3 regions of the Streptomyces sp. NPDC060000 genome follow, and region 1 is predicted to be linked to each of the others. Evidence: riboswitches for the same ligand, from Rfam matches in the RefSeq annotation. Region 1 holds a riboswitch; each other region holds the start of a gene.
The links. A riboswitch is a leader RNA that binds a small molecule or an ion and turns the genes downstream of it on or off. The one in region 1 is predicted to bind cyclic di-AMP.
Positions count from the first base shown of each region.

Region 2: it holds a riboswitch for cyclic di-AMP, as region 1 does, so the genes downstream of both, ACFWBB_RS18350 (M23 family metallopeptidase) here and ACFWBB_RS36420 (M23 family metallopeptidase) in region 1, are expected to answer to the same signal.
Region 3: it holds a riboswitch for cyclic di-AMP, as region 1 does, so the genes downstream of both, ACFWBB_RS21335 (transglycosylase family protein) here and ACFWBB_RS36420 (M23 family metallopeptidase) in region 1, are expected to answer to the same signal.

Region 1 is NZ_JBHWUU010000095.1:18,235-26,066, reverse strand. It holds gene ACFWBB_RS36435 (MarR family winged helix-turn-helix transcriptional regulator) at 1-363, opposite strand, end outside; gene ACFWBB_RS36430 (dihydrofolate reductase family protein) at 495-1,631, shown strand; tRNA gene ACFWBB_RS36425 (tRNA-Met) at 1,694-1,767, shown strand; cyclic di-AMP (ydaO/yuaA leader) riboswitch at 2,100-2,266, shown strand; gene ACFWBB_RS36420 (M23 family metallopeptidase) at 2,276-3,298, shown strand; gene ACFWBB_RS36415 (aldo/keto reductase) at 3,453-4,397, shown strand; gene ACFWBB_RS36410 (PrsW family intramembrane metalloprotease) at 4,428-6,005, opposite strand; gene trmB (tRNA (guanosine(46)-N7)-methyltransferase TrmB) at 6,081-6,923, opposite strand; gene lhgO (L-2-hydroxyglutarate oxidase) at 6,994-7,832, opposite strand, start outside.
Region 2 is NZ_JBHWUU010000031.1:53,070-60,901, forward strand. It holds gene ACFWBB_RS18340 (M16 family metallopeptidase) at 1-1,331, shown strand, start outside; gene ACFWBB_RS18345 (M16 family metallopeptidase) at 1,328-2,716, shown strand; cyclic di-AMP (ydaO/yuaA leader) riboswitch at 2,919-3,088, shown strand; gene ACFWBB_RS18350 (M23 family metallopeptidase) at 3,103-3,846, shown strand; gene ACFWBB_RS18355 (GntR family transcriptional regulator) at 4,035-4,730, shown strand; gene ACFWBB_RS18360 (HPr family phosphocarrier protein) at 4,955-5,236, opposite strand; gene ACFWBB_RS18365 (GNAT family N-acetyltransferase) at 5,414-7,832, shown strand, end outside.
Region 3 is NZ_JBHWUU010000039.1:46,579-54,410, reverse strand. It holds gene ACFWBB_RS21360 (hypothetical protein) at 1-161, shown strand, start outside; gene ACFWBB_RS21355 (SurA N-terminal domain-containing protein) at 318-962, shown strand; gene ACFWBB_RS21350 (nucleoside triphosphate pyrophosphohydrolase) at 1,084-2,106, shown strand; gene ACFWBB_RS21345 (cytochrome P450) at 2,396-3,691, shown strand; gene ACFWBB_RS21340 (transglycosylase family protein) at 3,897-4,934, shown strand; cyclic di-AMP (ydaO/yuaA leader) riboswitch at 5,139-5,325, shown strand; gene ACFWBB_RS21335 (transglycosylase family protein) at 5,329-6,054, shown strand; gene eno (phosphopyruvate hydratase) at 6,483-7,775, shown strand.

The DNA.
Region 1 (7,832 bases):
GACCGTTTCGACATGGCCGGGCGCCGCGCTCTCCAGGACCGTCATGCCCTCGTCCGTCAGGACCGCGACGCTGCCGCGCTTGTCCCAGCGGCAGTCCTCGCGACGCAGCAGCCCGTCCTTCTCCAGCCGGGACACCGCGTAGGTCAGCCTGCTGCGGGTGATCTTCAGCTGCTCCGCGAGGTCGGTCATCCGCAGCCGCCGCTCCGGTGTCTCGGAGAGGTTGGCGAGTATGGAGTAGTACAGGTGGGGCATGCCGGCCTCCTGCTGGAGCTGCCGGTCGATCGCGTCCTCGAGGAGGAGGTAGCCGGCAACGTACGCGCGCCAGGCGCGCTGCTCCTCGGGGGTGAGCCAGCGGGTCGTCATGCACCCAGTGTAGATTTGTTTCAAACTTGAACCAAGAGCACCGCGCCAGACCACCGCCAGACCACCGCCAGACCGCCTTCGGACCGCCGTCATACCGCCGTCCGTCGGGCCGAGCCCGGGGAGCCGCGTCGATGCCGTACCCGTACGTCCTGCTGTCCGCCGCCGTGTCCCTCGACGGCTACCTGGACGACACCACGCCCGAGCGCCTGCTCCTCTCCAGCCGCGCCGACTTCGACCGCGTCGACGAGGTACGGGCCTCCGTCGACGCCATCCTCATCGGCGCCGGAACGATCCGCGCCGACAACCCCCGGCTCCTCGTGAACTCCCCGGAGCGCCGCGCCTCCCGCGTGGCCGCCGGACTGCCGCCTTACCCCCTCAAGGTCACCGTCAGCGGCTCGGGCGACCTCGACCCGGCGGCGAACTTCTGGCACACGGGCGGCGAGAAGGTCGTGTACACGACGGAGGAGGGCGCCGAGCGGGTCCGGACCCTCGGCATCGCCGCGGATGCCGTCGCGCTCGGCCCCGAACTGGACTGGCGCCGTCTTCTCGAGCACCTCCACGACGTGCGCGGCGTGCGGCGTCTCATGGTGGAGGGCGGCGGAACCGTCCACACCCAGCTGCTGCGGCAGGGCCTCGCCGACGAACTCCAGCTCGTCCTCGCCCCGCTGTTCGTCGGAGACCCGCACGCGCCCCGGCTGTTCGGGCCGGGCGGCTACCAGGGCGGACGCCTGCGCCTGCTGGAGACCCGGCGCATCGAGGACGTCGTCCTGAACCGCTACGAGCCCACCGCCCCCGGCGCCGGACCGCTGTCCGTCGCGGCCGACCGCCACTGGCTGGCCCTCGCCTGCGCACTCGCGGCCGACTGTCCGCCGTCGCGGACCGCCTTCAGTGTCGGCGCGGTGATCGTGGCCGCCGACGGCACGGAGCTGGCGCGCGGCCACTCCCGTGAGGCCGGCGACCCGGTCGTGCACGCGGAGGAGGCGGCCCTCGCGAAGCTCGACCCCGCCGACCCCCGCCTGTCCACTGCCACCGTCTACAGCAGCCTCGAGCCGTGCGCCCACCGCTCCTCCCGCCCGGCCCCCTGCACCCGGCTCATCCTCGACGCGGGCGTGCGCAGGGTGGTCACGGCCTGGCGGGAACCGAACACCTTCGTCACGGAGGCGGACGGAAGCGGTCTGCTGGCCGCCCAGGGTGTCGACGTCCTCGTACTTCCGGAGTACGAGGAGCGTGCGAAGGACCCGAACGGCCACCTTCTCCGAGACCGCTGAGGCACCGCGGATCAACCGATGTGCTTTCTGTCCCGCTGATGGCGTACAGTTGTGTTCATCGCCGCGGGGTGGAGCAGCTCGGTAGCTCGCTGGGCTCATAACCCAGAGGTCGCAGGTTCAAATCCTGTCCCCGCTACTGATGGCCGAAGGCCGGAATCCGAAAGGGTTCCGGCCTTCGGCGCGTTCACCGGCCCCCGGGCGTGCTCGCCAGTCACTCCCTCACTCTTCGTGATCGGATGACCGCTCTGCGCATAACGAACGAGTCACCATCAAAACGCCTGTGACTGATGAAGCGTTTCCGGGGTAGGGCGAGGCGCGGTCAACTCGCCCGTTTTTCACCACTGGTGGCCCGAAAGTCCAGGCCACGAATGTTATTGATCAAGAAGAACGGCTTGGAATACCGCCCCCGGGTCTATTAACGTTCGATAACGCAGCGCGGTCGTCCCAGCCGGCACCAGAGTCGGCTCCGTGCGGCACGTGCCGAATCCCGCAAGGGAACCGGGGAACCACCACCTTGGGGTGAATCACGCGGAAGCCGCCGTGAACTCGCAGAGTCCACGGCCGGTATACGCGCGTAGGAGACCTTCCCGCTCCGAACCCGTCAGCTAACCCGGTAGGCGACGGAAGGAAAGGAGCGCGCCCGCGTGGCGTCCAACCCGCCTGCCCCAGAAGCCCCGTACGCGCCGAGCCAGCGGTCCACCGAGACCTTCGGCTACGGCGGTTACCGCACTGACGAGGGCCCCTGGGAGGAATGGAACCCCACCGCGGAGTCCATTCGCCCGGCACGCGGCAAGCACCGCGTCGCCAAGCAGCGCGGCGGCGGATTCGCCCGCAGCTCCACCGTCCTCGGCGTCGGCGTCATAGCCGCCGTCAGCGCGGGCGGCATGGCCAGTGCCAACACCGGCAAGGCCCCGGTCTCCATCTCGATGCCGGACCTGCCCAACGTGGGCTCGCTCATCTCCGACGACCAGCCCGCCCAGGAAGCCCCGTCGGCCTTCGCCGGCTTCGGAACCGAAGCCCCCGTGGACGCCGACGAGAGCGCCTCCGACGCCGGCGAGGCCCTGCGCAGCCGGATCATGGCGCAGGCCGAGTCGCAGCAGTCCCAGGTCGAGGTCAAGGCAGCCGCCGTGGCGGCCAAGGCCGAGGCCGACGCCGTCGCCAAGGCCGAGAAGGAGGCGGAGGCCAAGGCGGCCGCCGCCAAGAAGAAGGCCGCCGAGGAAGCCGCCGCGAAGGTCGAGGCCGCGCGCCTGGCCGAGCTGGCCAAGCAGTACACCCTGCCGACCTCCTCGTACACCATCACCTCGACCTTCGGTCAGGCCGGTTCCCTCTGGTCCTCCGGCTACCACACGGGTCTCGACTTCGCCGCGCCCACGGGCACGCTCATCAAGGCCGTCCACAGCGGCACCATCACCGAGGCCGGCTGGGCCGGTTCCTACGGCTACCGCACCATCCTGACCCTGGACGACGGCACCGAGCTGTGGTTCTGCCACCAGTCGTCGATCAGCGTCAGTGTCGGCCAGAAGGTCGCCACCGGTGACGTGATCGGCCGGGTGGGCGCGACCGGGAACGTCACCGGGGCCCACCTCCACCTCGAGGTCCACCCGGGCGGCAGCGCCGACGGCATCGACCCGGCGGCATGGCTGCGCGGCAAGGGCATCAACCCCTGAGCGGTCCCTCTCCCGCGGACACCCTGATCCACCTCGGCAGCCCCGGCGCCCTCCGCGTCGGGGCTGCCGGTCTGTGCCGTCCACAGGCGCCGTTCACATGTTCTTCGCGTCACGCCCGGAATGGGCGGGCCGTCGGCGCCCGTTGAGACGAAGCATGACTTCTCTTCGCAAGCTCGGCTCCTCCGACCTCGAGGTCTTCCCGCTCTCCCTCGGCGGCAACGTCTTCGGCTGGACCGCCGACGAGACGGCCTCCTTCGCCGTACTCGACGCCTACACGGCCGCGGGCGGCAACTTCGTCGACACCGCCGACTCCTACACGGCGTGGATCGAGGGCAACAGCGGTGGCGAGTCCGAGACCATCATCGGCAGGTGGGTGAAGGCCCGGGGAAACCGCGACGACGTCGTGATCGCCACCAAGGTGAGCCAGCACCCCGAGTTCCCCGGTCTGTCCGCCGACAACATCAAGGCCGCCGCCGACGCCTCGCTCCGCCGTCTGGACACCGACCACATCGACCTCTACTACACGCACTTCGACAAGCCCGAGGTGCCCGTCGAGGAGATCGTCGGAGCGCTCGACGAACTGGTGAAGGCGGGCAAGGTGCGGCACATCGCCGCCTCCAACATCTCGCCCGAGCGGCTCCGGGAGTCCCTGGAGTTCTCCGACCGGGAGGGCCTGGCCCGGTACGTGGCCCTCCAGCCCCACTACAACCTGGTCTCGCGCGACACCTACGAAGGCGGCCTCCAGGACGTCGCCGCCCGCTTCGGTCTCGCCGCCGTCCCGTACTTCGCGCTGGCCGCCGGTTTCCTCACCGGCAAGTACCGGCCCGGTACGACCGTGCAGAGCGCCCGCGCCGCCGGTGCCGCCAAGCACCTCGACACGGAGCGGGGCCGGAACGTCCTCACCGCCCTGGACGAGATCGCCCAGGCCCATGACATCGAGATCCCCACGGTCGCCCTGGCGTGGCTCGTCGCGCAGCCGACGGTGGCCGCGCCGATCGCTTCCGCGCGCACGGTCGAGCAGCTGCCGGCTCTGCTCGGGGTCGCGCAGCTGGAACTGACGGCGGAGGAGATCACCCGGCTGAACCGGGCCTCGGCCTGACCTGCCTCGGTCTGACCTGCCTCGCCCGACCTACTGGTGCGGGTGGGGGGCGGGACGGGGCTCTGACGGAAATCCGGGTCCGGGCACGTGTCCGGACCCGAATCCGGGTCCGGGTCCGAATCCGGGGCCGAATCCCGGCCCCGGTCCGGGGCCGTGTGCTGCGGGGTACCCGTATCCGTACCCCGGTCCCGCCGGGCTCCCGTACCCCGGTCCCGCCGGGCTCCCGTACGCCGGTCCAGCCGAGTGCCCGAATCCGGTGCTGTGGCCCTGGCCGTACCCCGGTCCCCGGCCGTACCCCGGTCCCTGGCCGTATGCCGGTCCCTGGCCGTATCCGTACACCCCGTACACCGGCCAGGGCGGCGGGGTCACCCGTACCGGCGGGGCGGTCATCCGGGCCGCGTGGTCCAGCGCGGGCCGGGCGACGTCCTTGCGCCGCCACAGTTCGTTGAGCAGCTCCCGCTCGCGTACGAGGAAGTCGGCGTCGGCCCGTCCCCGGCGGCCGCGGTGCCGCAGGAACGCGAGGGACGTCGCGTACGCCTCGTACCGCGCCACCTCCCACGCCGCGGACTTGCCCAGGTGGCGGTCGGCGTACTCCCGGGCCAGCCGCCGGGCCCGCATCGAGCCGAGCGCGAACGGTTCGGCCGGCGTGAGCCAGCCGGCGGCCGCGTAGGCGGGCAGCTCCTCGCGTACGGTGCGCAGTTCGCGTTGGCGCGTCCACACCACCAGCCAGGTCAGCAGCCCGAACGCGGGCACCATGAACGCCGCGTACACCGCGAAGAACCCGAACTCGCCGAACGACGAGGAGCCGTTCCACAGGGCGTGCATGCCCATCGCGAGGAGCAGCCCGCACACCGGGAGCAGCCCGCGCCGCAGGTGCTGACGGTCCCCGGAGAGCGCGGCGACGCCGAAGCCGATGCCGGTCAGGACGGTGAACAGGGGGTGCGCGAACGGCGACATGATCACGCGTACGAAGAAGGTCGCGGCGGTGACGGAGGCGATGCCGCTGTCGCCCGTGAGCTGGTCGGTGCCGAAGGCGGTGCCGAGGTAGAGGATGTTCTCGGTGAAGGCGAAGCCGGTGGCGGTGACCCCGGCTATCACCACGCCGTCGACGATGCCGGTGAAGTCCCGCCTGCGGAAGAGGAACACCAGCAGGACGGCGGCGGCCTTGGCGGACTCCTCGACGATCGGCGCTATGACGGTCGCCCCGATGGTGTCCGCGCCGGACGGGTCGGCGGTCGCGGTGGCTATCCATCTGGTCGCGAAGCTGTTGGCGATGATGGCTATCAGGGCCGCCGCGCACGCGCCCCAGGCGAACGCGAAGACCAGATTCCGCCAGGGGCCGGGCTCGACCCGGTCCAGCCACCGGAAGGCGGCGATCAGCAGCGGCACGGGCAGTACGGCGAGTCCGAGTCCCACCAGGAAACCCTCCGTGCCGGTCTGTTCGCGCACCAGGGCGAGGATGACCAGGCCGGACAGTGTGAGCAGGGTGATCAGCGCCCCGTACCGCACCCACCTGCGCTGCCACCAGTGAGCGTGCCGCAGCACACCGTCCTCGGGCGGGCCGCCGGGATGCGGCGGGTAGGGCGGAAACGGAGGACTGATGGCCACGGCATCGACCCTAACGAGGGAGGGGACTGTGGTGGAGGGGAGCGGTCGGTCGGTGGTCGGTGATCCCTCGGCCGGTCAGCGAGCCCCGGGCCGGACTCGATGCTGTACGCGACGGAAGAGCAGATCGTTCACGACGTGACCCTTGTCCAGCCCCTGACCCTCGAAACGGGTCAGCGGCCGGAACTCGGGCCGGGGCGCGAACCCGCCGTCGGCCCGGGTGTTCTCGAAGGCGGGATGCGCGGTCAGCACCTCGAGCATCTGCTCGGCGTACGGCTCCCAGTCCGTGGCGCAGTGCACCAGCGCGCCCGGCTTCAGCCGCGTCGCGGCCAGGTCGAGGAACTCCGGCTGGATGAGGCGCCGCTTGTGGTGCCGCTTCTTCGGCCAGGGGTCGGGGAAGTAGACGCGCAGCCCGTCGAGCGAGTCCGCCGGCAGCATCTCGCGCAGCAGGATGATCGCGTCGCCGTTGGCGACCCGGACGTTGGTCAGCCCGGTCCGGTCCGCGAGGTTGAGCAGGTTCCCCTGGCCGGGCGTGTGCACGTCCACCGCCAGGATGCCGGTGTCCGGGTCGGCGGCCGCCATCTGCGCGGTCGCCTCACCCATCCCGAAGCCGATCTCCAGCACGACGGGACGGTTTTCGCCGAACAGCTCGACGAGGTCCACGGAGTGCCCGTCGATGTCGAGGCCCCAATTGGCCCACAGCCGCTGCAACGCGTCCGCCTGCCCGGCCGTCACCCGGCTGCGCCGGGGCTGGAAACTCCGGATCCGCCGCTCGAAGTGCGACCCGGCGGGATCGGCCTTGGGCCCGTCGGGGAACCGGGGCTCCCCCTTCGCGCGGGTATGCCGAACGGACTCGCCCGGGTGGTGCTCGCCGCCGGGAAAGGGCTGGGGGACTTCGGGGGTGCTCACGGAATCAGACACAGTGCGCTCGATTTTACGGGGCCGCCCGACCTGCCTGCCCGCCCCCGCCCGAGGCCCGGTGTCCGAGCGCTCACGCGCTCGCCAGCGCGCCCAGCGCCCGGCGTGCCACCTCCCGGCCGATCGGCAGCGAGGCGGTGGCCGCCGGTGAGGGTGCGTTCAGGACGTGGACCGCTCGGGCCCCCTCCCGGATCAGGAAGTCGTCCACCAGCCCGCCGTCCCGGAGCACCGCCTGGGCCCGTACCCCGGCCGCCGACCGCACCAGGTCGTCCTCCTCCACCGCGGGCAGCAGCCGGCGCACCGCGCCCACGAACGCCCCCTTCGACACCGACCGCCGCAGCTCCCCGACCCCGTACCGCCAGTGCTGTCTGCCCATCCGCCACACCCCGGGCCAGGCCGCCGTCGACAGCGCTTCAGCGGGCCGTACGACGCCCCACCCATACCCCTCGCGGGCCAGCGCCGGCACGGCATTGGGCCCGACGTGCACGCTTCCGTCGATGCCTCTGGTCAGATGGACGCCGAGAAACGGGAACGCCGGATCGGGCACCGGATACACCAGCCCGCGCACCAGCTCCGGCCGCGCCAGCTCGTAGTACTCGCCCCGGAACGGCACGATCCGTACCTCGGGCTCGTCCCCCGTCAGCCGGGCGACCTCGTCCGAGTAGAGCCCGGCGCAGTTCACCAGCACCCGCCCGCGTACGACGTCCCCGCGCGCGGTGAGCACGGCCACGCCGCGCTCCGGCCGCCGGTCGATCCGCACGACCCGCGCCCCGTAGCGGAGCTCCGCCCCGGAGGCCTGGCCCAGCTGCCGTGCGACGGCCGTGTAGTCGCAGATCGCCGTCGTACACACGCGTATCGCGGCGAGCCCCCGGACCTCGGGCTCGTACTCCGCGATCTGGGCGGCACCCAGCT
Region 2 (7,832 bases), on a different contig from region 1:
CCACAGCCCAGACAGGCTCCGGGGGCCTGACAGCGACCGAGCACCGTCTGGCCAACGGCCTGCGCGTGGTGCTCTCGGAGGACCATCTGACCCCCGTCGCGGCGGTGTGCCTCTGGTACGACGTCGGTTCACGCCACGAAGTCAAGGGGCGTACCGGTCTTGCTCACCTTTTCGAGCACCTGATGTTCCAGGGCTCCGGCCAGGTCAAGGGCAACGGCCACTTCGAGCTGGTCCAGGGGGCGGGCGGCTCGCTCAACGGCACCACCAGCTTCGAGCGCACGAACTACTTCGAGACCATGCCCACCCACCAGCTGGAGCTCGCCCTCTGGCTGGAGGCCGACCGCATGGGCTCGCTGCTCACCGCGCTAGACGACGAGTCGATGGAGAACCAGCGCGACGTCGTCAAGAACGAGCGCCGCCAGCGCTACGACAACGTCCCCTACGGCACGGCCTTCGAGAAGCTGACGGCCCTCGCCTACCCGGACGGCCACCCGTACCACCACACTCCGATCGGCTCGATGGCCGACCTGGACGCGGCGACCCTGGAGGACGCGCGCGCGTTCTTCCGCACGTACTACGCGCCCAACAACGCGGTCCTTTCCGTGGTCGGTGACATCGACCCGGAGCAGACCCTCGCCTGGGTCGAGAAGTACTTCGGCTCCATCCCCGGCCACGACGGCAAGCCCGCGCCGCGTGACGGCGGGCTGCCCGACGTCATGGGCGAGCAGCTGCGCGAGATCGTCGAGGAGGAGGTGCCGGCCCGTGCGCTGATGGCCGCCTACCGGCTGCCCGAGGACGGCACGCGTGCGTGCGACGCCGTCGACCTGGCGCTCACCGTCCTGGGCGGCGGCGAGTCCTCCCGCCTCTACAACCGGCTCGTGCGCCGGGACCGTACGGCCGTCGCGGCCGGCTTCGGCCTGCTGCGGCTCGCCGGAGCGCCCTCCCTGGGCTGGCTGGACGTGAAGACGTCCGGCGACGTCGAGGTGCCCGTCATCGAGGCCGCCATCGACGAGGAGCTCGCCCGGTTCGCCGAGGAGGGCCCCACGGACGAGGAAATGGAGCGGGCCCAGGCGCAGTTGGAGCGCGAGTGGCTCGACCGGCTCGGCACGGTCGCCGGCCGCGCCGACGAACTGTGCCGGTTCGCCGTCCTGTTCGGTGACCCGCAGCTCGCCCTGACCGCCGTCCAGCGCGTGCTGGACGTGACGTCCGAGGAGGTGCAGGAGATCGCCAAGGCCCGCCTGCGCCCTGACAACCGCGCGGTGCTCGTCTACGAGCCGACCGCCGCCGAAGCCCCCGCCGACCAGGACGAGAACGAGGAGGCGGCCCGGTGACCGAGCTCGCCACGATGGACTTCCACCCCCAGCCCCGGGCGGGCGAGGCCAAGCCGTGGGCGTTCCCGGCGCCCGAGCGCACCGCGCTGGCCAACGGCCTGACCGTGCTGCACTGCCACCGTCCCGGCCAGCAGGTCGTCGCCGTCGAGATCCTGCTCGACGCGCCCCTGGACGCCGAACCGGCCGGCCTCGACGGAGTCGCCACGATCATGGCGCGCGCGTTCTCGGAGGGCACCGACAAGCACTCCGCCGAGGAGTTCGCCGCCGAACTGGAGCGCTGCGGCGCCACCTTGGACGCGCACGCCGATCACCCCGGCGTCCGGCTGAGCCTCGAGGTGCCGGCCTCGCGCCTGCCCAAGGGTCTCGGCCTGCTCGCCGACTCCCTGCGGGCGCCCGCGTTCGCGGACAGCGAGACCGAGCGCCTCGTCCGCAACCGCCTGGACGAGATCCCGCACGAGTTGGCCAACCCCTCCCGGCGTGCCGCCAAGGAGCTCTCCAGGGAGTTGTTCCCGGCCACCGCGCGCATGTCGCGCCCGCGCCAGGGCACCGCGGAGACGGTCGAGAAGATCGACTCCGCTGCCGTACGCGCCTTCTACGAGAAGCACGTCCGGCCCGCCACGGCCACCGCCGTGGTCGTCGGCGACCTCACCGGCGTCGACCTGGACGCGCTCCTCGGCGACACCCTGGGCGCCTGGACGGGCTCCTCGGCCCAGCCACGGCCGGTGCCGCCGGTGACCGCCGACGACACCGGCCGGGTCGTCATCGTGGACCGCCCCGGCGCCGTCCAGACGCAGCTGCTGATCGGCCGCATCGGCGCCGACCGGCACGACCGTGTGTGGCCCGCGCAGGTCCTCGGCACGTACTGCCTCGGTGGCACCCTCACCTCCCGGCTGGACCGCGTCCTGCGCGAGGAGAAGGGCTACACGTACGGTGTCCGCGCGTTCGGCCAGGTCCTGCGGTCGGCCCCGGACGGCTCGGGCGCGGCGATGCTCGCCATCAGCGGCTCCGTCGACACCCCGAACACCGGTCCCGCCCTGGACGACCTGTGGAAGGTGCTGCGCACCCTCGCCGCCGAGGGGCTGACGGACGCCGAGCGTGACATCGCCGTGCAGAACCTGGTCGGCGTGGCGCCGCTGAAGTTCGAGACCGCCGCCGCCGTCGCCGGCACGCTGGCCGACCAGGTCGAGCAGCACCTGTCCGACGACTTCCAGGCCACGCTCTACCAGCAGCTCGCCGCGACCGGCACGGTGGAGGCCACCGCGGCGGCCGTGAACGCCTTCCCGGTGGACCGCCTCGTGACCGTCCTCGTCGGTGACGCGGCCCGGATCAGGGAGCCGGTCGAGGCTCTCGGCATCGGTGAGGTCAAGGTCGTGTCCGCGGAGTAGATCCCGGCAACGGCACGCGCGCGCAGGGGCCCTGGTCGACGAAAGCGTCACCAGGGCCCCTGCGTGTCCGAATTGGGGCGGAGGTTGCCTGTCTGCCCTGTGGGATGCGCTACAAAAACCGAGATCCGTTTGAGGATTGAAACCCGCGCCGCTTAACGTCATCCGGGCTGTTCGTCAGGCAGTGCGCCGCAGCCGCGGCACCGGACAGTCATCGCCGAGTCCCCGTACGGCGCGAGCCAGGGGAGCCGGGGACCCACTTGTGAAGTCCCTGGGGTGAATCGGACGCCCGCGCGCGAAGCGCGAGGGGGTCCGTAGGAGACCTTCCTGCTCCGAACCCGTCAGCTAACCCGGTAGGCGAGAGGGAAGGAAAGGACACCCCCAACTTCATGGCGTTCACCTGCGCCACCGGGAAGCACCGTCGGCCCAGCCGGATGCAGCGCACCAGCGTCCGCGCGGCGGGCATCGCGGCGCTCACCACCACCGGTGTCATGGCCACCGTCGCCTCCACCCCGGCTTTCGCCGCCGAGCCCACCCCCGAGCAGACCGGGCTCATCCCCGTCGTCACCGCCGGCGAGTCCGTCGTCGAGCAGATCGACGACCAGGTCGCCGTGCAGAAGCAGGCGGCCTTCGAGCAGGCCGCCCGCGAGGCCGCCGCCAAGAAGGCCGTGGAGGAGCGCGCGGCACGCGTGCGTGCCGCCCGTGAGGCCGAGCGCAAGCTCCTCAACACCTTCGTGTCGCCGATCACCGGTTCCTACGTCTCCACCGGCTACCAGGCCAGCAGCTCGCTGTGGTCCTCCGGCAGTCACACCGGCATCGACTTCCACGCCGCGAGCGGTACCTCCGTGCACGCGGTCGGCTCCGGCACCGTCGTCGAGGCCGGCTGGGGCGGGTCCTACGGCAACCAGATCGTCATCAAGATGAACGACGGGACGTACACCCAGTACGGTCACCTGTCGTCCATCGAGGTGTCGGTGGGTCAGCAGGTCACCCCCGGTCTGCGGATCGGCCTGTCCGGCGCCACCGGCAACGTCACCGGTCCGCATCTGCACTTCGAGGCCCGTACCACGGCGGAGTACGGCTCGGACATCGACCCGGTCGCCTATCTCCGTAAGCACGGCGTGAACGTCTGACGTCCCACGGCGACAGATCGTCCTGCCCCGGCCCTCCCGGCCGGGGCTTTCGCTGTTTCCGAGGCTCTGCTGTCCAAAAAATATCCCTGGATTCCGGCCCGCCATCGGAAATTCCCGCTCATTGCAATAGAGTCACGGAACACACGTCAATCGTCGACGTTTCACGGGGATTAAGGCGGAGGTCCGTCATGCGTATTCCGGCGCACTCGGTGTGCACGGCCATTCGGGACGACATCGTCGCGGGTGTCTACGAGCGCGGCAGCCGCCTCACCGAGGAACTCCTCGCCCGCCGCTACGGCGTTTCGCGCGTCCCTGTCCGGGAGGCGCTGCGCACGCTGGAGGCCGAGGGCTTCGTCGTCACGCGGCGGCACGCGGGCGCGTGCGTCGCGGAACCGACCGAGCAGGAGGCGGCCGACCTGCTGGAGATGCGCATGCTCCTGGAGCCGCTCGGCGCCTCCCGGGCCGCCCAGCGGCGCACCGAGGCCCATCTGAAGGTGCTGCGCGGGCTCGTCCGGCTGGGCCAGGAGCGGGCCAGGCGGGGCAACAGCGAGGATCTGCGCTCCCTGGGGAGCTGGTTCCACGAGACGCTCGCACAGTCCTCCGGCAGCCATGCCCTGACGTCGATGCTCACCCAGCTGCGCCACAAGATCGCCTGGATGTACGCGGTGGACGCCCCGGCGAACCCCGCGGAGTCCTGGGCGGAGCACGGCGCGATCGTGGACGCGGTGGCCCGTGGCGACGGCGAGCGCGCGCGGGCGATCACCCTGCTGCACACCGAGCGGGCGACGGCCGCGCACCGGTTGCGCTTTTCCGGCGGCACCGGGCGCATCGACCGTGTGAGGACTTCGCAACCTCCCGTAAACATGACGGGTCTGCGGCATTAACACAGGGGCCGTATACAAAGAGGGGATAATTCGCGGGGGATTATTTCTGCTGCCCGACAACGGGAAATGCGAAGGGCTCGCCCGATAATTCGGACGAGCCCTTCGGGGTCAGCGGGACGGCGCCTTTGAAGCGACGAACACCACAACCATCAATTGAGAAACCCCGACGACGCGCAACCGTCTCCGCCGGAGCGGCGGCGGCTCAGCGGCACAGGGGTGTGCGCTCAGACGGTCTCGGGAAGCTCCTCGAGCCCCTCGGCGACCAGCTTCGCCAGTCGGTCGAGGGCGGCGTCCGCGCCGTCGGCCTCGGAGGCGAGGACGATCTCCTCGCCGCCCTGGGCGCCCAGGCCGAGAACGGCCAGCATGGAGGCCGCGTTGACGGGGTTGCCGTCGGCCTTGGCGATCGTCACCGGGATACCTGCGGCCGTGGCGGCCCGGACGAAGATGGAAGCGGGGCGGGCGTGGAGGCCCTCGGCCCAGCCGACGTTGACGCGGCGCTCAGCCATGTGATGCTGCCCTTCAGTGTTTCAGGTTGTCTAGACCAGTGTTCCACACGTGAAGCGTGTGAGGGAGGGGCTGTGTGTCCCTCCTGGCGTGGTTGCCGGATCGCGGCCTCGATCCGGCTTCCGTCCTGCACAGACTGCCTCGCGCCGTTGTCGTGCGCGAGCCGTACTCTGGGCCCCATGCAGAGCGCGTCGGACCGGCACGAGTACCCCGCCCACTGGGAGGCCGACGTGGTGCTCCGCGACGGCGGCACCTCACGCATCCGCCCCATCACCGTCGATGACGCCGAGCGCCTGGTCAGCTTCTACGAGCAGGTTTCGGACGAGTCGAAGTACTACCGCTTCTTCGCGCCCTACCCGCGTCTGTCCGCCAAGGACGTCCACCGCTTCACGCACCACGACTTTGTGGACCGGGTGGGACTCGCGGCCACGGTCGGCGGCGAGTTCATCGCCACCGTACGCTATGACCGCATTGGTGCCGACGGGATGGCGGCCTCGGCGCCGGCCGACGAGGCCGAGGTCGCGTTCCTCGTGCAGGACGCCCACCAGGGCCGGGGCGTCGCCTCCGCGCTGCTCGAACACATCGCGGCCGTGGCGCGTGAGCGTGGCATCCGCCGGTTCGCGGCCGAGGTGCTTCCGGCCAACACCAAGATGATCAAAGTGTTCACGGACGCCGGCTACACCCAGAAGCGCAGCTTCGAGGACGGCGTCGTACACCTGGAGTTCGGCCTCGAACCCACCGAGCGCTCCCTCGCCGTGCAGCGCGCGCGTGAGCAGCGCGCCGAGGCGCACTCCGTACGGCGGTTGCTGGCGCCCGGCTCCGTCGCCGTCGTCGGCACCGGCCGCGCTCCCGGTGGCGTCGGCCGAAGCGTCCTCGGCAACCTCCGCGAGGCGGGCTTCACCGGGCCTCTGTACGCCGTGAACAAGGCCTTCCCCGAGGATCTGAAGGAACTGGACGGCGTGCCGGCCCACCGCTCGGTGCGCGACATAGCCGCGCCGGTCGACCTCGCGGTACTCGCCGTCCCGGCGGAGCAGGTGCCCGAAGCGGTCGCCGAGTGCGGCGAGCACGGCGTGCAGGGACTCGTCGTTCTCTCCGCCGGCTACGCGGAGAGCGGACCCGACGGGCGTGAGCGCCAGCGTGAACTCGTCCGCCACGCACGCGCGTACGGCATGCGGATCATCGGCCCCAATGCCTTCGGGGTCATCAACACCTCCCCGGAGGTGCGACTCAACGCCTCACTGGCCCCGGAGATGCCGAGGCCCGGCCGGATCGGCCTGTTCGCCCAGTCCGGCGCCATCGGCATCGCCCTGCTGTCCCGTCTGCACCGGCGTGGCGGAGGAGTCACCGGCGTCACCGGCGTGTCGACCTTCGTCTCCTCCGGCAACCGTGCGGACGTCTCCGGCAACGACGTCCTCCAGTACTGGTACGACGACCCCGACACCGACGTCGCCCTCATGTACCTGGAGTCCATCGGCAACCCGCGCAAGTTCACCCGCCTCGCACGGCGCACGGCGGCCGCAAAGCCCCTGGTCGTCGTACAGGGCGCGGGATCCGCCCCCCAGGGGCACGCCGTACGGGCCACGCGGCTGCCGCACGCGACGGTGTCGGCACTGCTGCGGCAGGCCGGTGTGATCCGCGTGGACACCATCACCGAACTGGTCGACGCGGGGCTGCTGCTCGCCCGTCAGCCGCTGCCGACGGGACCGCGGGTGGCGATCCTCGGCAACTCCGAGTCGCTGGGCCTGCTGACGTACGACGCCTGTCTCTCGGAGGGACTGCGGCCGCTGCCGCCGCTGGACCTGACGACAGAGGCCTCCGCGCAGGACTTCCACGCGGCGCTGGCCCGGGCGCTGGCCGACGAGACGTGCGATGCGGTGGTCGTCACGGCGATCCCGGCGATCGGGGAGCGATCGCCGGGGGACGCGGAACTCGCCGAGGCCCTGAGGTCGGCCACGGCCGCCGCTCCCGCCAAACCGGTGCTCGTCGTACACGTGGAACTCGGCGGTCTCGCGACGGCGCTGTCGGCCGCGGCGAGCACCGCACCGCGCCCGGAAACGGCCTCACGCGCGCGTACCGGCGTCCCGGACCGCGCGCCTGGAGACGTCCCGGACGGCGGACCGCCGGCGTCCCCCGCCGTCGAAGCACCCGAGGGGACCCACCTCATCCCCGCCTACCCCGCGGCCGAACGTGCCGTCCGCGCGCTCGCCGAGGTGGTGAAGTACGCCCAGTGGCGGCGCGAGGCGGCCGTCGCAGGCAAGGTGCCCGAGTACGAGGACATCGACGAGAAGGGCGCCGCCGAACTGATCGGCGGGCTCCTCTCGCGCGGGCAGGGCCTGACCCTCGGCACCGACGAGACGCGCGAGCTGCTCGGCCGCTACGGCATCAGCATCCGCCGGGCGATCCCGGCGCCGACTCCCGACGACGCGGCGCGGGCCGCGGACGCCCTCGGCTATCCCGTCGCCCTCAAGGCCACCGCCCCGCACCTGCGGCACCGTGCCGACCTGGGCGGTGTACGCCTCGACGTGGCCGACGAGGAGCAACTGCGGCGGTCGTACGCCGAGTTGACCGAGCTCTTCGGGAAGCCGGAGGAGATCCGCC
Region 3 (7,832 bases), on a different contig from region 1:
CCGCAGTGGAAGCGACGGCGGCGCAGTACAAGAAGGTCGACTTCGTCCTGGTGGGCGGCGCCACGCGCGCGAACGTGAACGTGCGCACGGTGGCCACGGGCGACGGCCTGCGCGCGGACGTCGCGGACGCCGTCGAGCACGCGGTGGACGCGCGAGGCTGAGCCCTCGCACCGACGAGCGGGCGGCGAGCGGGCGCGGCGGTGCCCGAAGTCCTGGTGAATCGTTGGTCGAATGGGTTGGCCCCAGCCGCCCCACTGCCTAACATCGATCACCGCAAGACTTTGTGCACCGTCGCACAATCTCCTCGGGAGGTTCCCTTGCACCGCCGTCGTCGCACCGCGCTCCTGCTGTCCGCCGCGATCGTGGCGGCCCCTCTCCTCGCCGCCTGCGGGAACGACGCGCATCCGGGCGCTGCGGCCGTCGTCGGCGGCCAGCGGATCACCGTCGCGCAGTTGGAGAGCCGGGTGGACGAGGTGCGCACGGCCCAGCGCGCCGCGGTCACCGACGACGCCCAGTACAAGCAGGTCGTCGCCCAGACCGGCACCCTCGCCCGCGACACCCTGCACGGCATGGTCCTCGACAAGGTGCTGCACCGGGCCGCCGAGGACGCGGACATCACCGTCAGCCGCCGGGAGGTCCAGGAGATGCGGGCCGGTCTGGAGCAGCAGGCGGGCGGCGCGAAGGGCCTGGAGACGGCGTGGCTCCAGCAGTACGGCATTCCGCCGCAGCGCCTCGACGAGAATCTGCACCTCCAGCTGGAGGCCCAGAAACTCGCCGCCGGGCTCGGTACGAACACCAGCCAGCCCGCCTTCTGGAACGCCCTGTCCAAGGCGTCCAAGGCGCTCGGCGTCGATCTCAACCCGCGCTACGGGAACTGGGACGCGCAGAAGGTCGCCCGCGTCGACGCGAAGACGCCCTGGGTACGGGAGATCTCGACGGCGGGGACGCAGCAGACGACGTGACCACGTGATCGCCCGACACCACGTGCTCACCCGACCAGGTGGCCGTGTGATCGTATGACCGGCTGACCTGTCCTGTGGATAACTCGGAGGGCCGCCGGCGGGTGTGGGTTACGTTCGGGGTGTGAACGCAATCAGCTCCGCCGCCGCCCACGCCGAGGTCGCCGCCCCCGGCCGGGTCGTCCTGCTCACCACCAGCCACCGGGTCGCCCCCGGCCTGTTGTCCTGGCCCGCCTGGCAGGCCCTGCGCACGGCGGACCGGGTGCTGTGCGCGGACGGCGCTCATCCGCAGCTGCCTTACCTGCGGGACGCGGGCATCACGGTCGAGGAGTCCTCCCCGACCGCCGAGGAGCTGCTCGCCGCCTGCGCCGACGGCCGCACGGTCGTGGTCGTGGCCACCGGCGAAGGCGAACCGGCCCTCACGGACGGCCTGGCCCGGCTGGCCGGCTCCGGCCGTGTGTCGATGCCCGACCTGGAACTGCTGCCCGCCTCCTACGACCTGCCCGGCGCCCGGCTCCTCGACCTCGTCCAGGTCATGGACCGCATCCGCGTCGAGTGCCCGTGGTCCTCCCGGCAGACCCACAAGGGCCTGGCGAAGTACGCGGTCGAGGAGTCGTACGAACTGGTCGAGGCGATCGAGGACGGAGACCGCGACGAACTCCGCGAGGAGCTGGGCGACGTTCTGCTCCAGGTCGTCTTCCACGCCCGCATCGCCGAGGAGGACGAGGAGTCCCCCTTCTCCGTCGACGACGTCGCGGGCACGATCGTCGCCAAGCTCATCCACCGCCACCCCCATGTGTTCGGCGACGCCACGGCGACGACCCCGGAGGAGGTGAAGGAGCACTGGCTCCGCACGAAGGCGACGGAGAAGCGGCGGGAGTCCGTGACCGACGGCGTCCCCCTCCACCAGCCCGGACTGGCCCTCGCGACGAAACTGGTGTCCCGGGCCCGGACGGCACGACTGGAGGTGCCACTCCCGGCGGCCGAGGGCATCGGCTACGAACTGCTCGCGCTGGCGGCACGCGCCGAGTCGGAGGGCATAGACCCTGAGGCGGCACTGCGGGCGGCGGCCCGCACGTACCGGGACGCGATCCGGGGCGTCGAAGGTATAGAGGAGACAGAGGATATAGAGGGTATGGAGGGCTGATTCGAGGGCTCCTCGTCCGGGCTCCCCCATAAAGGCGCGGTTCGTCCGGGCTCCCTGTCCGGGTTCCCTGTCAGGGCTTCCCCTCCGGCTTCCCCTCCGGCTTCCCCCCGGGTTCCCTGTCGGGGCTTCCCGTCCGGGTTCCCTGTCCGGTCCGGTTGCCCCGCCGCCGGTCGAAGCGCCTCGCGGAGCTGTCGGGCCCCCCGCCCGAGGCCCTTGCGGAGCCGTCGGGCAACCTCCTCCACCCGAGGCCCTCGCAGAGCCCCCTCGGGAACCCCGCTACCGTCAAGGCGTGACCAACCAGCCCCGCCCCTCGGGCGACACCCCGCCCGCCCCCGACCTCTTCACCTGGGAATTCGCCACCGACCCCTATCCCGCCTACGCGTGGTTGCGTGAGCACGCCCCCGTGCACCGCACCACCCTGCCCAGCGGTGTGGAGGCCTGGCTGGTCACCCGTTACGCCGACGCGAAACAGGCCCTGGCCGACCACAGGCTCTCCAAGAACCCCGCGCACCACGACGAACCGGCGCACGCCAAGGGCAAGACCGGCATCCCAGGTGAGCGCAAGGCGGAGCTGATGACGCATCTGCTCAACATCGACCCGCCGGACCACACACGGCTGCGTCGGCTCGTCAGCAAGGCCTTCACGCCGCGCCGGGTCGCCGAGTTCGCCGCCCGGGTCCAGGAGCTGACGGACGACCTCATCGACCGGTTCGCCGCCGAGGGCGAGGCCGACCTCATCCACGACTTCGCCTTCCCGCTCCCCATCTACGCCATCTGCGACCTCCTGGGCGTCCCCCGCGAGGACCAGGACGACTTCCGCGACTGGGCCGGGATGATGATCCGGCACGGCGGAGGTCCCAGGGGCGGGGTCGCGCGGTCGGTGAAGAAGATGCGCGGATATCTGCTGGAGCTCATCCACCGCAAGCGAGCGGAGCTCCCGGCCGAGCCGGCTCCCGGCGAGGACCTCATCTCCGGCCTGATCCGCGCCTCCGACCACGGCGAGCACCTCACCGAGAACGAGGCCGCCGCCATGGCCTTCATCCTGCTGTTCGCCGGCTTCGAGACGACCGTCAATCTCATCGGCAACGGCACCTACGCCCTCCTCACCCACCCCGAGCAGCGCGAACGCCTCCAGCGGTCGCTCACCGAGGACGGCGGCGACCGCACCCTCCTGGAGACCGGCGTCGAGGAACTCCTGCGCTACGACGGCCCCGTGGAACTGGCCACCTGGCGGTTCGCGACCGAACCGCTCAGCATCGGCGGGCAGGACATCGCGCCGGGCGACCCGGTCCTGGTCGTCCTGGCGGCCGCCGACCGTGACCCGGCCCGTTTTTCGGACCCGGACACCCTCGACCTCTCCCGCCGGGACAACCAGCACCTCGGCTACGGCCACGGCATCCACTACTGCCTGGGCGCCCCGCTGGCCCGGCTGGAGGGCCAGACCGCGCTGGCCACGCTTCTCACCCGGCTGCCCGACCTCCGACTGGCCGTGGCTCCGGCCGAGTTGAGATGGCGTGGCGGACTCATCATGCGCGGACTGCGGACTCTGCCGGTCGAGTTCACTCCGGTGCATTCCGGTTCATAACAGCTACGGACCTGACCGAATGTCGGCCGGAGTGTGACCGTTCGGCAAAGCAAAGGTGACCAACACTCAAGTCTGTGATCTTCACGTGATCTGCGCGGCATTAACTTGTGACAAGTGATCGTCTGCCGATACGTTCACTCGTCAGCGCGACGCATCGGTTCAACCCGCCGCGCCGGTCAGTGCTGTCCAGAGAAAGGCCCCTCGCATGCTCTCCGGGAACGGTCGTCACCGTCGCCCCCGCCAGGCCCCGGCTCTCCTCGTCGCGGCCGGAGTGACGGGCTCCGCCATCGCCATCCCGCTGCTCGCCGCCTCCGGCGCGAGCGCCGCCGACGGCACGGTCTGGGACAAGGTGGCGCAGTGCGAGACCGGCGGCTCGTGGAGCGCCGACCAGGGTGCCGGCGAGTACGGCGGCCTGAGCCTCACCCAGAAGGACTGGGAGACGTACGGCGGCCTCGACTACGCGGCGAGCCCCGATCTGGCCAGCCGCAACCAGCAGATATCCGTGGCGCAGAAGGTGCTCGCGGCCCAGGGCATCGGCGCCTGGGGTACCTGCGGGCTGACCTCCGGGCTCACCCAGGAGAACGGCGCGCTGAGCGTGGACACCGGCGTGGCGGACGACTCATCGGATTCGTCCGACTCGTCGGACTCATCCGGGTCTTCCGGATTGTCCGACCTGTCCAGGGGGTTGTCCGGCTCCTCGAGCGGCGGTGACGCCTCGACCGGATCGTCGGACTCGTCCGCCGATTCCTCCAGTTCGCCCTCGGCGTCCGCTTCTTCCTCTTCTTCCTCTTCCTCCCCTTCGTCCTCTTCTTCCGCCGCGGACGGTTCCGGTGCGTCCGGCGGTTCTGGTGGCAAGGGTGACGGGCAGACGGGTGGCGGCTCGGTCGCGGCATCCCCGCAAGCGGACGACTCGGACAATTCGGGTCAGGAAGCGGGTTCTTGGAGCCTCGTCGACACGGGGTCCCTCGGTTCCGGCCGCCATCGCGGCACCGCCGACGAGGCCACACCCAAGAGCGCGACCGACGCGGGCGTGGACGCCCTGGACGGCACCACCACCGCGTCCACCGGCCGGCACGCCGCGGCCACCTATCTCGTCCAGGAGGGCGACTCCCTCGAGTCCATCGCCGACTCCCTTGACCTCGACGGCGGATGGCGCGCCCTCTACGCCGAGAACAGGGGCCTCATCGGCGCCGACCCGAGCAACATCACCCCCGGTCAGACCCTCGACACAGGGGTGGAATAGGGCGCAAAGCCCAAGAAAAACAGCGGCAGTTCACGTCACGCTTCGCACTGAATGTCCGATTTGGTGAAGTGTGGGATGAGTCTCAGAAGCCCTGATCGTCTTTGAAATTCCGCCGATCGCGTGTCTACGGTCGAGGCCGCTCGGCAACCCGAGCCCCGGCCGTCGCAACGCCGAATCCTGCCAGCGACGACCCGGGAACAGTCGTCGCGTCAAGCGCCGTAGGCAGGAGCGGGGGACCCAAGGTAAGTGCCGCATCGGGGTGGTTGACCGGAACGGCTAGGGGTTAAGCCACACCCCCCACGGAGCAGTGCTCCGGTGGGTGAGGAGTGGCCGGGCAACTCACACGGCCCGAACCCGACAGCTCACCTCGTAGGCGTCGGTGAGGGGATCCACCATGCTGTTTTCCGGTAAGGGCAAGCACCGTCGTCCGTCCAAGGCCACCCGCGTCGCCACGCTCGCCGGCGTCACCGGTGTCGCCATCGCCGCCCCGCTGATGGCGGCCGGCAACGCCTCCGCCGCCACCTCCTCCGAGTGGGACGCGGTCGCCCAGTGCGAGTCCGGCGGCAACTGGTCCATCAACACCGGCAACGGCTTCTACGGCGGCCTCCAGTTCTCCGCCTCCACCTGGGCCGCGTACGGCGGCACGCAGTACGCCGGGCAGGCCAACCAGGCCTCCAAGTCCCAGCAGATAGCCATCGGCGAGAAGGTCCTCGCGGGTCAGGGCAAGGGTGCCTGGCCGGTCTGCGGCACCGGCCTGTCCGGCGCCGCCTACAACGGCGGCAGCGCCGGCTCCTCGAGCTCCGGTTCGGCCGGCTCGTCCAGCTCCTCCGATTCCTCCAGCTCGTCGAACAGCGGCAGCACCAGCACCCGCTCGACCGAGGAGCAGAGCGCCTCCCGCTCGACCGACCGCCCGGCCGCCTCCAAGACGGTCACCACCCCGACCGGCAAGAAGGTCAAGAAGGGTGACGGCGAGTACAAGGTCGGCAAGGGCGACACCCTCAGCTCCATCGCCGAGAAGCACAAGGTCAAGGGTGGCTGGGAGAAGCTCTTCCAGCTGAACAAGGACATCGTCACGGACGCGGACCTCATCTACCCGGGCCAGCAGCTGCACCTGAAGTGACACTGCGCCTGAAGTGACACTGCACCTGAAGTGACACTGCGCCTGAAGTGGCACTGCACTTGAAGTGGCACCGCGCCTGAAGTGACACCTGGTCCCCAGAGAAGCCACAGTGCCCTCACATCCGAGGTCGGCACACTGAAGACCTCGTGAGGGTCACCCCCCCGTCCCCACGGGCTCCCCGCTCCGGTGCGCGTTCCCCCGTACGCACCGGGGCGGGGTTTCTCTTTGCCCGTTCGCCACTTCCTGTTGGCTTTTCTCGGCCACCCTCTTTGTTCCGGGCGGAAACAATAGGTACCGTCTGTCTGTCCACGGGACGGTCGGTCGGCTGCCGACGGCCCCGGGGCGGTTAGGCTCTAGTCGCAAGGCTCAGCAAGGGCTCCTCAAGGCCCCTGGGCCCCGCACAACCAGCGTCACATCCCAAGAAGGAGATGCTCGTGCCGTCCATCGACGTCGTCGTAGCCCGGGAAATCCTGGACTCCCGAGGCAACCCCACGGTCGAGGTCGAGGTCGGCCTCGACGACGGCAGCACGGGTCGTGCCGCCGTTCCGTCCGGCGCCTCCACCGGTGCCTTCGAGGCCATCGAGCTCCGCGACGGTGACCCCAACCGCTACCACGGCAAGGGTGTCGAGAAGGCCGTCCTCGCCGTCATCGAGCAGATCGGCCCGGAGCTCGTCGGCTACGACGCCACCGAGCAGCGCCTGATCGACCAGGCGATGTTCGACCTGGACGCCACCGACAACAAGGGCTCGCTCGGCGCCAACGCCATCCTCGGCGTCTCGCTCGCCGTCGCCCACGCCGCCTCCGAGGCCAGCGACCTGCCGCTGTTCCGCTACCTGGGCGGCCCGAACGCGCACCTGCTGCCCGTTCCGATGATGAACATCCTGAACGGCGGCTCGCACGCCGACTCCAACGTGGACATCCAGGAGTTCATGATCGCCCCGATCGGCGCGGAGTCCTTCTCCGAGGCGCTGCGCTGGGGCGCCGAGGTCTACCACACCCTCAAGAAGGTGCTGAAGACCAAGGGCCTGTCCACCGGCCTCGGCGACGAGGGCGGCTTCGCCCCGAACCTGGAGTCCAACCGCGCCGCGCTCGACCTCATCATCGAGGCCATCCAGCAGGCCGGTTACATCCCCGGCGAGCAGATCGCGCTCGCGCTCGACGTCGCCGCGTCCGAGTTCTACAAGGACGGCAAGTACGAGTTCGAGGGCAAGTCCCGCTCGGCCGCCGAGATGACCGAGTACTACGAGGAGCTCGTCTCCGCGTACCCGCTGGTCTCCATCGAGGACCCGCTGTACGAGGACGACTGGGCCGGCTGGAAGGTCATCACCGACAAGCTGGGCGACAAGGTCCAGATCGTCGGCGACGACCTCTTCGTCACCAACCCCGAGCGTCTGGCCCGCGGCATCGAGGAGGGCTCCGCGAACGCCCTGCTCGTCAAGGTGAACCAGATCGGCTCGCTCACCGAGACCCTGGACGCCGTCGAGATGGCCCAGCGCAACGGCTTCAAGTGCATGATGTCCCACCGCTCCGGCGAGACCGAGGACGTCACCATCGCCGACCTCGCCGTCGCGGTGAACTGCGGTCAGATCAAGACCGGCGCCCCGGCCCGCTCGGACCGCGTCGCCAAGTACAACCAGCTGCTGCGCATCGAGGAGATCCTCGACGACGCCGCGGTGTACGCCGGCCGCTCCGCGTTCCCCCGGTTCCGCTCTGCGAACTGATCGGCGCAGCAAGGGCTGAGTCGAAGGCTCCGCCAGTCGTACGTACGTCCCCGTACC